One region of the Pseudoduganella sp. RAF19 genome, then DNA from elsewhere that is predicted to be linked to it. Evidence: predicted binding sites of a transcription regulator. Region 1 holds the regulator's gene; each other region holds the start of a gene.
The links. Region 1 encodes FNR, which switches genes on or off when oxygen is low (the NO sensors DNR and NnrR bind a similar motif). Its sites were predicted from a motif close to TTGATNNNNATCAA; they were not measured.
Positions count from the first base shown of each region.

Region 2: a site for FNR is predicted at 2,619-2,632, ahead of ccoN (cytochrome-c oxidase, cbb3-type subunit I). Genes of this name have one in related genera too.
Region 3: a site for FNR is predicted at 1,190-1,203, ahead of AB4Z19_RS03810 (FliM/FliN family flagellar motor switch protein). Genes of this name have one in related genera too.
Region 4: a site for FNR is predicted at 679-692, ahead of AB4Z19_RS26600 (XrtA system polysaccharide chain length determinant). Genes of this name have one in related genera too.

Region 1 is NZ_JBFREF010000002.1:312,018-315,809, forward strand. It holds gene AB4Z19_RS06075 (PAS domain-containing sensor histidine kinase) at 1-202, shown strand, start outside; gene AB4Z19_RS06080 (response regulator) at 195-830, shown strand; gene fnr (fumarate/nitrate reduction transcriptional regulator Fnr) at 930-1,664, shown strand; gene AB4Z19_RS06090 (LysR family transcriptional regulator) at 1,665-2,558, opposite strand; gene AB4Z19_RS06095 (PhzF family isomerase) at 2,654-3,565, shown strand; gene AB4Z19_RS06100 (cyanophycin metabolism-associated DUF1854 family protein) at 3,562-3,792, opposite strand, start outside.
Region 2 is NZ_JBFREF010000009.1:210,778-214,569, reverse strand. It holds gene AB4Z19_RS23575 (heavy metal translocating P-type ATPase) at 1-2,475, shown strand, start outside; gene ccoS (cbb3-type cytochrome oxidase assembly protein CcoS) at 2,454-2,597, shown strand; gene ccoN (cytochrome-c oxidase, cbb3-type subunit I) at 2,701-3,792, shown strand, end outside.
Region 3 is NZ_JBFREF010000001.1:795,118-798,909, reverse strand. It holds gene AB4Z19_RS03815 (FliM/FliN family flagellar motor switch protein) at 1-231, opposite strand, end outside; gene AB4Z19_RS03810 (FliM/FliN family flagellar motor switch protein) at 237-1,097, opposite strand; gene AB4Z19_RS03805 (flagellar hook-basal body complex protein FliE) at 1,495-1,845, shown strand; gene fliF (flagellar basal-body MS-ring/collar protein FliF) at 1,870-3,639, shown strand; gene AB4Z19_RS03795 (flagellar motor switch protein FliG) at 3,620-3,792, shown strand, end outside.
Region 4 is NZ_JBFREF010000011.1:177,402-181,193, reverse strand. It holds gene AB4Z19_RS26605 (S1 family peptidase) at 1-638, opposite strand, end outside; gene AB4Z19_RS26600 (XrtA system polysaccharide chain length determinant) at 850-2,382, shown strand; gene AB4Z19_RS26595 (XrtA-associated tyrosine autokinase) at 2,401-3,357, shown strand; gene AB4Z19_RS26590 (TIGR03016 family PEP-CTERM system-associated outer membrane protein) at 3,350-3,792, shown strand, end outside.

The sequences.
Region 1 (3,792 bases):
TGATGGCGGCGCAGTGCTGCTGACGGTGAAAGACAACGGCAAAGGCATCGACAAGACGCGCTTGCTGGATAAGGAATCGTGGGGAATTTTGGGTATGCATGAAAGGACGCGCGGCTTTGGCGGCGAACTGACCATCACCGGGACGCCGGGACAAGGCACGCTGCTGCAATTGCGTCTGCCGCTGGAGGCGCACCATGACTGACAAGATCAGCGTTCTGCTGGTGGACGACCACGCCATCGCACGCAACGGCGTACGCCTGATGCTCGGTACTGCTGCGGACATCAGCGTCGATGGCGAGGCAAGCAATGCGGTGGAGGCCATGGAGCGCGTGGCTGAGCGCAAGTTTGATGTGGCGCTGGTCGACATCAAAATGCCGGGCAAGAATGGACTCGATCTGCTGAAATGCCTGCGCAATGAATACCCGCGCATGGCGGTGCTGATTTTGAGTACCTACTCCGAAGAGATTTACGCAGTGCGCGCGCTGAAGCTCGGCGCGTCGGGCTATCTGACCAAGGACGCGCCGACGTCCACCTTGATTGAAGCGGTGCGCAAGGCGGCGGCGGGTGGCAAGCACGTGAGTCCGGCGCTGCTGGAAAAGCTGGCAAGCCTGGTCGGCGGCGGTGCGACCGGCGATCACGAAAATCTGTCCAACCGTGAGCTGGAGGTGCTGAAGATGATCGCGGCAGGTGAATCCCTGGTGCGCATCGGCGAACTGCTGCACCTGAGCCCCAATACGGTGACGACTTATCGCAGCCGCATTCTTGACAAAATGGGTATGGCGAGCAATGCGGAGCTCACGCGCTACGCTCTGGAACACGGCCTGATTTGAGTTTGTAGGGGAAGCCCTACATGAACTGCATGGGGAGCCCGATATTCTTCCGGGCGGCCAGCGGCGATACTGGCGGTGCCGATTATCTGGAGCCGCAAAATGAAGACCGTCGCGAAGTGCTCGCTGTGCAGTTTTAATAAGCTTTGCCTGCCACAAGGCCTGAATGACAATGATGTGGCCCGTCTGGACCAGATCATTGCCCGACGCCGCCGTGTGCCGCGCGATGAGCGTCTGTATGCCGCCGGCCAGCCTTTCAACAGCCTGTTTGCGGTGCGTTTCGGTCATTTCAAGACTTCGCAGGTCAATCAGCGCGGCGAGCAGCAGATTGGCGGCTTTCACATGGCCGGCGATTTGCTGGGAATGGAAGCCATCGGCGGTGGCATGCATACGGTCGATGCAGTGGCGCTGGAGGACAGTGAAGTCTGCGAGATTCCATTCGCCCGGCTGCAGGAGCTGGTCATGCAGGTGCCAGTGCTGCTGCAGCAGTTCCATCGCACGATGAGCCGCGAGATTCAACGCGAGCAGTCGGTGATGCTGTTCCTGAGCCATATGCGCGCCGAGCAGCGCATGGCGCTTTTCCTCTTGAATCTCTCCGGCCGTTATGCGCAGCGCGGTTTGTCGTCCACCACCTTCCAGCTGCGCATGTCGCGTGAGGACATCGGGGGCTATCTTGGCTTGACCGTGGAAAGCGTGAGCCGTCAGCTGGCGCGTTTGCGCGGCGATGGCCTGATCGCGCTGAATAACCGCGATCTTCAGATTCTTGATCGTCCACGCCTTGAGGCGCTGTCCAGCGGTATGGCAGCCGACGTCATCCCGGTGGCACGGGCAGCCTGATTACCAGCGTACTGCACTAAATTGCACGGCCAGGTGGTCGACGAATAGCCGTGTACGTGCAGGGAGCGCGCGGCCGCTCGGCCATAGCGCGTGAATCGGCACTGGCGGCGGCTCAAATTCCCGCAGAATGATTTCGACGCGGCCTTCGTCCAGCATTTTCCGTATTTGCCAGAAAGGCGCCATGCCGGCGCCGAGTCCGCAGGCGACAGCTTCGTTGGCTGCGGCGGCATCGTTCGCGCTGAATGGGCCTTTTACCTTGATGTGATGAATTTTGCCGCCGATCGTGGCGGGCCATTGCTTGCGGTCTGCGCCTGTGTTGCGCAGGACGCAGGGCAGGGCGGCGAGTTCGTCCGGGTGTGGCGGACGGCCGTGTTGCTGAATCCACGCCGTCGATGCAAAGAACACACGGCGTAGCTGCGCCAGCTTGCGCGCTTTTAATGAAGAATCCGGAAGTTCACCGACGCGGATTGCCAGATCCAGCTTGTCGGCGACCAGGTCGGCATGCCGTTCGCTCAACACTAATTCCACGTCGATTTCAGGCCAGCGCTGCATGAAACTGGCGGCCATTGGCGTGAGCCATGTCGCGCCGAACAGCACAGGCGCTGCCACGCGCAGCTTGCCGCGCGGGTTGTCGCCGTCGCGGCGGGCAGATTCGCGAGCCGCTTCGATGTCGGCCAGCGCGCGCCGAATACGCTCAAGGAAGGCTGCGCCGGCAGGCGTGGCTTGCAGGCGGCGCGTGGTGCGCTGAATCAGCTGTGTACCGATTTCCGCTTCCAGTTCGGCCAGCGAGCGGCTTACCGCTTGCAGCGAACGGCCGGTACGCCTGGCGGCCTCCGTCAGCGAACCGCCGTCCAGGATGGCGATGAATGTCGCATAGTCGTCTAGAGTGCTCATGATTCTCCCGATTTACGAGAGAGTGTATCAATAATCATCAGTATTGTTGCTAGTCATGAGCACAATTATGCTGGGGCTTTGCATAAGGAGATGTCATGCCCCAGCTCTTTCATATCGATTCTTTCACTCGTACGCGCTTCCGCGGCAACCCGGCTGGCGTTGTATTGGATGCGGATGGGCTGTCCGAAGCGGAGATGCAGGACATTGCGCGCGAACTCAAACATTCGGAGACGGCGTTCGTGCTTCGTCCAACCGCGCCGGATCACGACGTGTGGGTGCGCTTCTTTACGCCGACTGTGGAGGTGCCGGTGTGCGGGCATGCGACCATCGCAGCGCACTACGCTCTGGCGCATGTTCGTAGTGCCGTGGCCGGATCGGCGGCGAAGCCCAGCCTTATCCAGCGCACCGGCGCGGGACTGCAACGCGTAACTGCTGTGCGCGATGGCGGCGATTGGCGGATCGAGATCGAGCAGGGTGCAATCAGCTTTGGTCCGCCGCTGGACGATACGTGGCGCGAGAGGATTGCGCGCGCGCTGCGGCTGGAAGTCGGCGCAGCAGCCCTGGCGCCGATGCCCGGCCGACAGCCGGTGCAGGTGGTGTCGACTGGTCATTCAAAGGTCATGGTGCCGCTGCGCGACAACTATCCGCTGGACGCCATCAAGCCCGACATGCAAGCGCTGGCGGCGTTAAGCGCTGAACTTGGCTGCAACGGCTGGTTTCCGTTTGTGATCAGCGGCGCGCAGCGCACGGATGGCCGCATGTTCGCACCGGCGATCGGCATTGCCGAGGACCCGGTCACGGGTAACGCCAACGGCCCGCTGGGCGCCTACCTGGTGAAGCACAGTCTGATGCCGCACGGTGAGCACGAACTGAACTTCGAGGGACATCAGGGCCACGCCATGCGCCGCGACGGCATCGTGTATGTGCGCGTGGCCGTAAGCGGCGGCGCGCCGAAAAGCGTCACCATTGCCGGCGACGCCGTCATCCTGTTTCGAACAGAAATTTAGAGGAAGCGGTCGAGGATTTTCTTGCTGTGCTTATCCAGATTGAACTGGTCGCGGATCAGGAAGTTGATGCCGTGGGTGTCGGACACCAGCAGCGACACCGAGCCAATGCGGCGAATATCTTCTTCGCCGCGCAGCACGAATTCCGTGTCGCCGCGGTCGGTCTTGACCTTCCAGGTGCAGGGTGTGGCGTAGCTGGTCACGCTCTGGATCGTCTGGATTACCGGCAT
Region 2 (3,792 bases), on a different contig from region 1:
GCCGATGTGCCGCCGGAACTGAAGCTGTTCAATGATGATCCGCGCATCGTGTCCGATGGTGATGCCTGCGAGGCGACGCTACTGGTCGATGGCATTCGCTGCGCGGCTTGCGTATGGCTGATCGAGCATCGCTTGCGCCAGCTGAACGGCGTGGAGCAGGCCAGCCTGAATGTCGCGACCGAGCGGCTGTTCGTGCGCTGGCATAAGGATAAGGCTAGCGCTGCCGAGATCCTGCAGGCAGTGCGCAGCATCGGCTACAGCGCCTACCCCTACGATGCCGCGCGCCACAGCGCACAGTTACAGAAGGCCAGCAAAACATTAGGCCGGCAGCTGTTCGTGGCCGGGCTGTCGATGATGCAGGTGATGATGTACGTGGCGCCAGAATATATGGCGCAGGACGGCACGCTGGATGCCGATATGGCGGGCCTGATGCGCTGGGCCAGCCTGCTTCTGACTTTGCCTGCGATCGTCTATTCGGCGCAACCTTTCCTGCGTGGTGCGCTGGCCAGCTTGCGCGCGCGGGTGCTGGGCATGGACGTGCCGGTGGCGCTGGGCATTCTGGCCGCGTTCATCGGCAGTGCGGTGTCGACATTGCGCGGTACGGGCGAGGTGTATTACGACTCGGTCACGATGTTCATTTTCCTGCTGCTGTGCAGCCGCTATCTGGAGCTTTTCGCGCGGCGCAAAGCAGCGGTGGCGCTGGAGCGCATGCAGCACGGCCTGCCCGAATCAGCGTCGCGTCTCGCCGAGTGGCCCGCATCGCGTGAATGCAGCGTGGTGCCTGCCGGCGCACTGGACGCCGGCGATTTCGTGCTCGCCAGGGCAGGCGAGGCGATTCCGGCTGACTGTGTGCTGGTCGAAGGCGCGACCTCAGTCGACTTGGCGTTGCTGACTGGCGAGAGTGCGCCACAGCCTAAGCGCGAGGGCGAGGAAATTCCCGGTGGTGCAGTCAATGCGGGCAATCCTGTCGTGCTACGTGTGCTGCGTCCCGCGCGGGAGAGCACCTTGTCCGGGCTGCTCAAACTGATCGAGCAGGCGGGTAGCGCAAAGCCTGCCATTGCGCAGTGGGCGGATCGCGCGGCTTCCTGGTTCGTGTCAGCGCTGCTGCTGTTTGCGCTGGCGAGTTTTGCGTTCTGGTGGTGGCATGACGCAGCACGCGCGTGGCCGGTGGCGATTGCGGTGCTGGTAGTGTCCTGTCCCTGCGCGCTGTCACTGGCGACGCCTTCCGCGCTGGCTGCGGCCACCGACCGATTGCTGGGCGTGGGGGTGCTGATCGTGCGTCCGCACGTGCTGGAGACACTGCATCGCGCGACCCATGTCGTGTTTGACAAAACCGGGACGCTGACTGAAGGGCGTCCAGCTGTGCAACGCATTGAGCCTGCGCCGGGCGTCAGCGTGGACGACTGCCTGCGCATCGCAATGGCGCTGGAATCCGGCAGCGCCCATCCCATCGCCCGCGCGATCCTCGCTGCCGGCAACGCACGCCGCAACGGCGTGCCACCAGCGACACAGCCAGCCGCAAATAGGGCGGCGACCGGCCAAAGTGCCGCGCATCGCGCCGCGCCGGAGGCTGCACGGGGTACGGTGTCGGCGTCGGCGTCGGCTTCGGCTTCGGCTTCGGCTTCGGCTTCCACGGCCATGATAGTCAGCGGGCTGCGCGAGCTGCCGGGCGAGGGGCTGGAGGCGATCGTCGATGGACGGCGCTACCGCATCGGCAGCGGCAATTTCGTAGCCGCTATTGCCGGCTTGTCCGACGCTGACGGGCTCGCGGGCGCGGCGATGCGGAGCGTGGCGGCGCGCGGCAGCGCCGTGTCCGTCGAAGACGCAAGTGTTGCGGCAAGCATGGCGGGTGATGGACCGGGGAGCGGCACGAGCGTCTGGCTGGCTGCTGAAGGGCGCTGGCTTGCGCGGTTCATTATTGCTGATGCGCTGCGGCCGCAAGCGAAGGACGTGGTCGATGCCTTCCGCGCGCGCGGCAAAAAGGTCATTCTGCTAAGTGGCGACGAGCCCGCGCTGGCAGATGCGGTCGCGCGGCAGCTTTGGCTGCTGCAAGGCCACGGCGGCTACCTGCCGGGGCAGAAGCTCGAATTTGTGCAGGCGCTGCAAGCTAAAGGTGCGGTCGTCGCCATGGTCGGCGATGGCATCAACGACGCGGCAGTGTTGAGCGCGGCTGATGTTTCCTTCGCCATGGGCAGCGGCGCCGCGCTGGCGCAAGCCCATGCCGACTGCGTGCTGCTTAACTCGAACATCGGCCTCCTCGCGCAAACGGCGGACATGGCAACAAAGACAATGCGCGTGATCCGGCAAAACCTCGCCTGGGCTACGCTCTACAACATCATTGCAATCCCGGCAGCGGCCCTGGGAATGCTGAATCCCTGGCTATCCGGCGTGGGCATGGCCGTCAGCTCCGCCATCGTCATCATCAATGCGCTACGCCTGCGCAGGAGCACATCATGGAAGCCCTCTACCTTTTGATTCCCCTCAGCGTGCTGCTGGTCTTCGGCGCGCTGTGGCTATTTTTCGTCGCGTCCGATGACGGCCAGTTCGACGATCTGTCCGGCCCTGCATTGCGCATTCTGCAAGACGACGATGCCTGATCCAAGCCCACTTGGGCAATCTTGATCCAGGTCAAGGAAATTGGCCGCCTCTCTCGCTACCCTTTGACATATCTCATCAAAGTGCTTCCGGGGGAACCTCAAAGTGGATCAATACAACTACAAGATCGTGAAGCAGTTCGCGATCGCAACGGTAGTGTGGGGCATCGTCGGCATGCTGGTTGGCGTGATCATCGCCGCCCAGCTGGCCTGGCCCGAACTCAATCTGGACATACCGTGGCTGACTTATGGCCGCCTGCGTCCGTTGCATACCAATGCCGTGATTTTCGCTTTCGGCATCAGCGGCCTGTTTGCGACGTCCTACTACGTCGTGCAGCGTACCTGCCAGGTGCGCCTGTTCTCGGACAAGCTGGCCGCCTTCACCTTCTGGGGCTGGCAAGCGGTGATCCTGAGCGCGGTCGTGACGCTGCCGATGGGCCTCACCCGCGGCAAGGAATACGCTGAACTGGAATGGCCGATCACCATCCTGATCGCCCTGGTGTGGGTGGCCTACGCCACGGTCTTCTTCGGCACCATCATCAAGCGCAAGGTCAAGCACATCTACGTTGCGAACTGGTTCTTCGGCGGCTACATCCTCGCCGTGACCATCCTGCACGTGGTGAACGGCATGAGCATGCCGGCAACGCTGACCAAGTCCTACTCGATATACAGCGGCGTGCAGGACGCGATGATCCAGTGGTGGTATGGCCACAATGCGGTGGGCTTCATCCTGACCGCAGGCTATCTGGGCATGGTGTACTACTTCATTCCGAAACAGGCCGAACGCCCTGTGTATTCGTACCGCCTGTCGATCGTGCACTTCTGGGCGCTGATCTTCACTTACATGTGGGCCGGCCCGCACCACCTGCACTACACCGCGCTGCCTGACTGGACCCAGTCGCTCGGCATGGTGTTCTCCCTGATCCTGCTGGCGCCGAGCTGGGGCGGCATGATCAACGGCATCATGACCCTGTCCGGCGCATGGCACAAGCTGCGCTCCGACCCGATCCTGAAGTTCATGATCGTTTCGCTGTCCTTCTACGGTATCGCCACCTTCGAAGGGCCAATGATGTCGATCAAAACCATCAACGCGCTGTCGCACTACACCGACTGGGGCATCGCCCACGTGCACGGCGGCGCGCTGGGCTGGGTGGGCTTCATCACCATGGGCTCGATCTACTACCTGATTCCGCGCCTT
Region 3 (3,792 bases), on a different contig from region 1:
GACCACGCTGTCCGGACCGATCTGCATCAGCTCTTCCAGCGACAGGCGGGCCGAACCCACTTCCAGCGTCAGCTGGACCGGAATCTTGCGCATCATGGCCGGCAAATCGCGGCGCGGGGCGCGCGCGGCGGGCATGTCGGGCAACTCATTGTTCACCTGATTATCGATGATCAATTCTTCCGCCATGTCCTCCATCAGCCCGTCATTGGTGCCGTTGGGATTCACATTCATCATATTCATTCGATATCTTCAAAAGAGGTTAAGCAGAGTTTGCCCTTGTGCTCGGTAACCGCAGCTGTAAACAGGCGGGAATCTTCGAGCAATACGTCTGCTCTGTGCAAGCTGATCGGAATGACATCGCCGACCCGCAGGTCGAACAGCATGCCCAAGGTCACTTCCTTGCTGACCAGCCGGCCATTCAGGCCGACCTGGAGCCGCGCCGCCAGCGGACCCAGGTTTTTCGTACTCTTCCGGCCCGTGTCGCGCTCGGGCAGCAGGCCGCGCAGCACGTCCGACATCAGATTCTTATCGAGGGCAAACCAGCACTTGCCCTGCATTTCACCATCGCCCAGTGTCACAGTGATGACCCAGGTGCCTCTCGGCGGATGGCTGCCGGCTGCAGGCTTGATGTCATTCTCATCATCGCGCGTGCCGGCGGCCGGCAGGTTGCTTTCAATCCGGGCAGCCAGCGTGCTGGCCAGCTGTTGCCCGAGCGCCACAGCAAGACGTTCTTCTGTTGCTGTAACGCGTGTGTTTTCGTCGACAACAGCGACGGCATTGTCGGCCGTTTTGGCACTGCGGCCATAGCGGAAGTTCAACACGCGCAGCAATACCTTGCGTTCCAACGAGAAGGCAATGGTGCCTGCCGGCGCAGCAAAATTCAGCCAGCGCGTACGTGGTTCAGTGCCATCCAGGCGGCTGAAACCCACTTCTTCCACCTGAAAACTGCCCCAATAGCGGCGATTGACGTTCAGGCGCATGGCCTGGGTCAAATCTTCCCGCAGTTGCGCTGCAAAAACAGGCAAACGGTGCACCGGGCGGCCCAGCAAGGATGGGTCAAGAACTTCGTGTCGCACTGTGGTCTTGGTGATCGTCATTTGGATGGTTATCCTTCTGCACTACATCGTATCGCAATCTCTCGCCATGCAGGAGGATCTTGGAGTCGTAGGATAACCGAATTTCTTTCATATTGCCACGGATCAATACAACGTCTTCGCAAAAAGCCTTTACAGGAAAGTTGCTAGCGGGTAAGCTAATTCGGATTTCGCGAGTGCAGCATATTTCATGATAAAAGCGCTTACTACATGATTTATAAGCACTTTTTACTTTACTGCCAATGAATTTCCTCGCAATAACATTGTGAAATTATCAATTAGCATAGTAACCGGAAGTTTGCTGTGAATTTAACACTTCACCCGCCCCGGGCCCGCTGCAATGCAGGCAACAAACTTGAAGTCATGATATTGACGTGCATCACGAAATTGGAGCTAACAGATGGCAACTGAATTCACCGGTCTGATCAAAGCGGACCTCGCCTCTCTGACCAATGCCGCTTCCGACCTGGCACAACAGGCCGGCGCAATTGCCCCTGCTGCGAACTTTGGCAACGCTAACGCAGCGCAGCAATTTTCCTTCGCCCAATCCATGAAAGACGCCGTTGACGGCGTCAATGCAGCCGACGTGGCTGCCGGCCAGAAGATGGCTGACGTGGATGCCGGCCGCAGCGACGACCTGGTAGGCGCCATGCTGGCCAGCCAGGAATCCAGCCTCTCCTTCTCGATGCTGATGCAGGTTCGTAACAAAGTGATGGGCGCGGTCGACGAGCTCATCAAGCTCCCGCTCTAAGCCAGCTGAACGAAAGTCTCTGACGTGATCAACACCCTCAAGTCCGCCTTCGGGCGCTGGCGTTCCGGCGCCACCGCGGTCCCGGCCGTGTCGCCGGCCGTGATGAAGAATCTGTATCCCATCGTGCTGCTGGCCATCGGCCTGACGGCACTGACCCTGATGTTCCTGTGGAAGGACCAGAGCAACTACAAGCCCGTGTTCGGCGCCCGCGAAAAAGTGGCCGTGACCGACATGATGACCGTGCTCGACGGCGAACACATTTCCTACCGCCTGCATCCGGAGACCGGCCAGGTGCTGGTGCCTTCGTCCCAGCTGGGCAAGGTGCGCATGCTGCTGGCCGCCAAAGGCGTGACCGCGCAGCTGCCGGCCGGCCTGGAGCTGATGGACAAGAATGACCCGCTGGGCGTGTCGCAATTCGTGCAGGACGTGCGTTTCCGCCGCGGCCTGGAAGGCGAACTGGCGCAGTCCATCATGACCCTGGACTCGATCGCGCATGCCCGCGTGCATCTATCGATCGCCAAGTCCACTTCCTTCGTATCGTCTGATGGCGAAAAGTCTTCCGCTTCCGTAGTTATCGCTACCAAGCCTGGCCACACGCTGGCGCCTGAGCACATTGCCGCCATCGTCAACATGGTGGCAGGCAGCGTCGCCTCGCTAAGCCCGGCGCGCGTGAGCCTGGTCGACCAGGCCGGCAATCTGCTGTCCTCGCACGTGGACCTGGCCGATGGCTTTGATGCCAACGCCACCACCAACGAGAACGCCAAGCGCTACCAGGACGAGATCCGCACCAACATCAAGGGCCTGCTGGGTCCGATCGTTGGCGAAGACAATTTCAAGATCAGCGTGACCGCTGCTGTCGACAACGACAAGGTCGAAGAAACCGTTGAGAAATATGGCGCCGATCCGAAAGTGACCAGCGAAGCGATGCGCGAAGAACAGGACCGTAACCGCATCGCCATGGGCGTGCCGGGCACGCTGTCCAACCGCCCTCCTCCAGCCAACGCCAACACCAATGCCGGCGCAACCGGCGCCGATGCTAACGCCAATGCCCCGGAAGGCACCGCGCGCAAGAACGCCACCACCCGCCAGTACGCGTATGACCGCAGCATCACCCAGACCAAGCGCGCCCGCGGCCGCCTGGAGCGCCAGAGCGTGGCCGTGGTGCTGGCGCAGGCCGCCGCCTTCAATCCGAAGCTCGGCTGGCAAGCTGCCGAACTGGCCAATGTCGACAAGGTACTGCGCAATGGCCTGGGCATCAATGCCGAGCGCGGCGACACCCTGGTCGTGAGCGCCATGAATTTCCCGGCCAAACAGGCTGAACTGCCATGGTGGCAGGAACGCGACAACGTCGTCGATTTTTCGAGCTGGCTTAGCTACGCTGTAGCGGCGATCCTCGGCTATCTGCTGCTTCTGCGTCCGCTGATGCGTCTGCTGACTGCCCGCTTCGCGCCGCCGGCGCCACGCAACACAGCCCGTATCGAATCGGCCCTGACGCCGGCAGGCGCCGCAGCCGGCCAGCCAGCGCTGCCAGGCGCCGCGGCTCTGCAGGGCACGCCAGGCGCGGCCGCGGCATTGGCAGCACCGGAAGGCACGGAAGAAGCTGCGCCAGGCGAAACCATGCATGCCGGCGCCAGCCCGGTGGTGCCGCTGCTGGAAAACTACGACCTGCCACCGGCAGGCTCGGCAGTCGATGTGATGGTCGACCACCTGAAGGTACTGGCCGAGAAAGAACCGGAACGCGTGGCCGAAGTCGTCAAACAATGGATGCAGAAAAATGGCAGATCTCAACAATAACCTCGAGAACCTGGACGTCGATCACAGCCTGAGCCCGGTCGAACAGGCCGCGATCGTGCTGCTGTCGATTGGTGAAGAAGGCGCCGCCGCCGTGCTGCGCTGCCTGTCGCGTGAAGAGCTGCTGGAAGTGACCCAGGTCATGTCGCGCATGAG
Region 4 (3,792 bases), on a different contig from region 1:
ACGTGGCCGTTCTCGGGATCGAACACCGGGCTGCCACTGTTGCCAGGGTAGGCCGTGCCGTCCAGCTGGTAGATCGAGAAGGGCTTGCCGCGCCGGATCTCGGCAATGGCGCGCGCCTGCAGGCTGCGTCCGCTGACCGTCGGCAGCACGATGGGCGTGACGGCCGACAGCATGGCGCGGTGCGTGACGGGGGTCAGGCCAAGCATCATGCCCAGCGGGTAGCCGGTAAAGGCGAGATCGCGTCCTTCTTCGAGGCGCTCGCTGCTCAGCTGCAGCGCGGGCAGCGGCGTACCGCTAAGGCGCAGGTGCAGCAGGTCGTGTTCCTTGTCGATGGCGGCAATGGTGGCGGGGCGGAATTGCAGGTTGTCGCCGGTGCCGGTCACGATGCCCAGGGTTTCCATGCCGTCCGTGTCCATCTCTTCAGGCAGGGCGTGGGCATTGGTGATCACACTCAGGCCGTCGCCGACGATGAAGCCGGTGGCGGTAAAAGCAATGGCCGGGCTGCGGGTGCGCAGCATGGTGCCGATGCCAACGACCGAGGGCTTGACGGCCGTGATCGTGCGCGACAGTTCTGCGCCGTTACTTGCAAAAGGCAAGGTGACGCAAGCAACCAACAGTAAGCGGCGAAAAAGGTTCATGAAATGGGTCCTTGTGGGTTTTTCCTGACATTTATAGTGCTTGCTGGAAATCAATTTAGATTACTTCGTGTCAGCGAGGCGCAACGGCAATAAATTAACTGCTACACCTAGGTATTTCTGCTGTATGATAGTGAGAAGATGTAATTTAAGCAATATTAGAAGCGGGTTCGGCGAGAGTTTCGCCGGCGCTTGCGTGAAGGGGTGGTGAAAGATGACTGAACTGTTGGCCCTGCTTTTAACGTTCCTAAAAGCAATCGGAAAATATCGCTGGTATGCAGTGATCATTACATGGGTTGTCGCGATCATCGGCTGGATCGTGGTCTATCAGTTACCCAATGACTACCAGGCTTCGGCCCGTGTGTACGTCGACACGCAAAGCATCCTGAAACCGCTGATGTCGGGCATGACCACCATGCCTAACGTCGACCAGCAAGTGATGTTCATGCGCCGCACCCTGATCAGCCGTCCGAACGTCGAGCGCGTGCTGCGCATGGTCGACCTGGACATCAAGGCGCGCACGGTCAAGGAACACGAGAAGCAGGTTGACGAGCTGATGTCCCAGATCAAAATGACGGGCACCGAGCGCGACGACATTTACACCATCTCTTACAACAACGCCAATCCGAAGCTGGGCAAGGATGTGGTGCAGTCCCTGCTGACCATCTTCGTGGAAGGCTCCTTCGGCGGCAAGAAGCAGGACTCCGAGAAAGCCGTGCAGTTCATCGACGACCAGATCAAGATGTATGAAGAACGTCTGGCGGCTGGCGAGAACTCGCTGAAAGAATTCAAGATCCGTAATCTCGGCGTACTGCCGCGCCAGGGTGGCGATTACAGCTCCAGCTTTACCGACCTGAGCGACAAGCTGAGCGCGGCCCAGCTGGAGCTGGCTGAAGCCGAGCAGGCGCGCAACGCCATCAAGCGCCAGATCTCCGGTGACGAAATGGCGCCGGTGACCGGCGCCGCGCCGGCCGAAGCGGCCAATCCGGAAATCGACGGCCGCATCGCTGCGCTGGAAAAGAACCTGGACCAGCTGCGCATGCAGTACACCGAAGAACATCCGGATATCGTCGCCGCCAAGCGCCTGATCCAGTCGCTGCAGCAGCGCAAGAAGGAAGAAGCGAAAAAGCTGGTCAAGTCGGCCGATCCTGGCGCCAGCTACAGCCCGATGCTGCAGCAAATGAATGTGGCGCTGTCGGTGGAAGAAGCGCGCGTCGCCAGCCTGAAAGCCCGCGTGGGCGAATACTCGATGCGCCTGGCCCGCCTGCGCTCGCAGAGCACCGCCGCGCCGGAAGTGGAAGCGCAGCTGGCCCAGCTGAACCGCGACTACGCGATCAACAAGGAAAACTACGAGAAGCTGGTGCAGCGCCGTGAATCGGCCAAGCTATCCGGCGACCTGAGCTCGGCCACCGACATGATGAGCTTCCGCGTGGTGGACCCGCCAACTGCGCCGGTGACGCCGATCGGCCCGAACCGCGTGCGCCTGTACTCCATCGTGTTTGTCGGTTCGCTGCTGGCCGGCCTGGGTACTGCGCTGCTGCTGAGCCAGATTCGTCCGACCTTCCTGAGCCAGAATGCGCTGCGTGAAGTGACCGGTGTAGCGATCCTGGGTAGTGTCGGCATGAACTGGACCGATCAGCAGAAGGTCATGCGCAAGCGCCGCCTGTATGCCTTTGGCGTGGCCGTGGCCGCCGTGTTTACCGCATATGGCGGTGTCCTGACCTTTACCTTGTTGCGCCAGGCCTGAGCGGCCGAAGGAGTTATCGTGAGCATTATCGAAAAAGCCGCTGGCCGTATCCCACATCCTCGCCCGGAAGACGCGCCGGCTGCCGCCGACGTCGCCGTCGCTGTGGCGCCTGCGACTGCCGTGGCCGAAGCACCGGCTGCGGCGCCCGCCGCGGCACCAGCACCGGCAGCAGCACCCGCACCGGCGCCTGCACCAGTGCAGGCAGCAGCGGCTGCGGCGGAGGACGCTGTTGCCGATGCCAACCGCCGCACCACGCGTTCGGTGGAACTGGATCTGGCGCGCATGCATGCAGCTGGCCTGGTGACGGCCGCCGGCGGCCGCACCAATATCGTGGAAGACTTCCGTATCATCAAGCGCCCGCTGATCAAGCGCGCCTTTGCACCGCGCAAGCCGACCGACAATCCGGGCAACCTGATCATGATCACCAGCTCGCTGCCGGGCGAAGGCAAGACCTTCACCGCCATCAATCTGGCGATGAGTATTGCGATGGAACTGGACCACACGGTGCTGCTGGTCGATGCCGACGTGGCGCGTCCTTCCGTGCTGCGCACCCTCGGTCTGCCGGCCCAGCGCGGCCTGATGGACATCCTGCTGGACGACAAGCTGGACATGGCCGACGTCATGCTGCGCACTAACGTCAACACCCTGAGCCTGCTGCCGGCCGGTACCGCCAACCCGCGCGCGACCGAGCTGCTGGCTTCGCACACCATGAAGGCGCTGGTGATGGAAATCGCCAACCGCTATCCGGACCGTATCGTGATCTTCGATTCGCCACCGCTGCTGCTGACTTCCGAGTCGCACGTGTTGGCCAGCAATATGGGCCAGATCGTCATGGTGGTGGAAGCCGAGCGTACCACCCAGCACGCGGTCAAGGAGTCGCTGCGCCAGCTGGAAGGCTGCAGCAACGTCAATCTGATTTACAACAAGTCGCGTTCCTTCCCAGGCACGGAGACTTACGACTATCACTATGGCTAAGGCGAAGACTGCCCTTCCCATTCTCGGATGTTCCGCGCTGGCGGCGTTGCTGGCGGCTCCGGCCGCCCGCGCCGAATGGCGTTTCGTTCCCGGTGTCGATCTGCGTGAAACCTATACGGACAACGTCAATCAGGCGCCGGCCGGACAGGCGCACGGCAGCTTCGTCAGCACTCTGACGCCTGGCTTCACGCTGACCGACGACACGCCGCGCGTGCAATTTCGCATGACCTTTGCGCAGCACCTTTACCTGTACAGCGGCGAGCGCCGCGACGGCAACGACCGCGCCAACCGCGAACTGAACGCAAATCTGAAGGCGCGCCTGGTGAGCGATGTGCTGTTCCTGGACGCCACCGCTGCCATCACGCAGCGCGCAGCCTCGGCGTTCGGCCCTCAGGTCTCCAACAGCACATATTCGAACGCCAATCAGAACGAGAT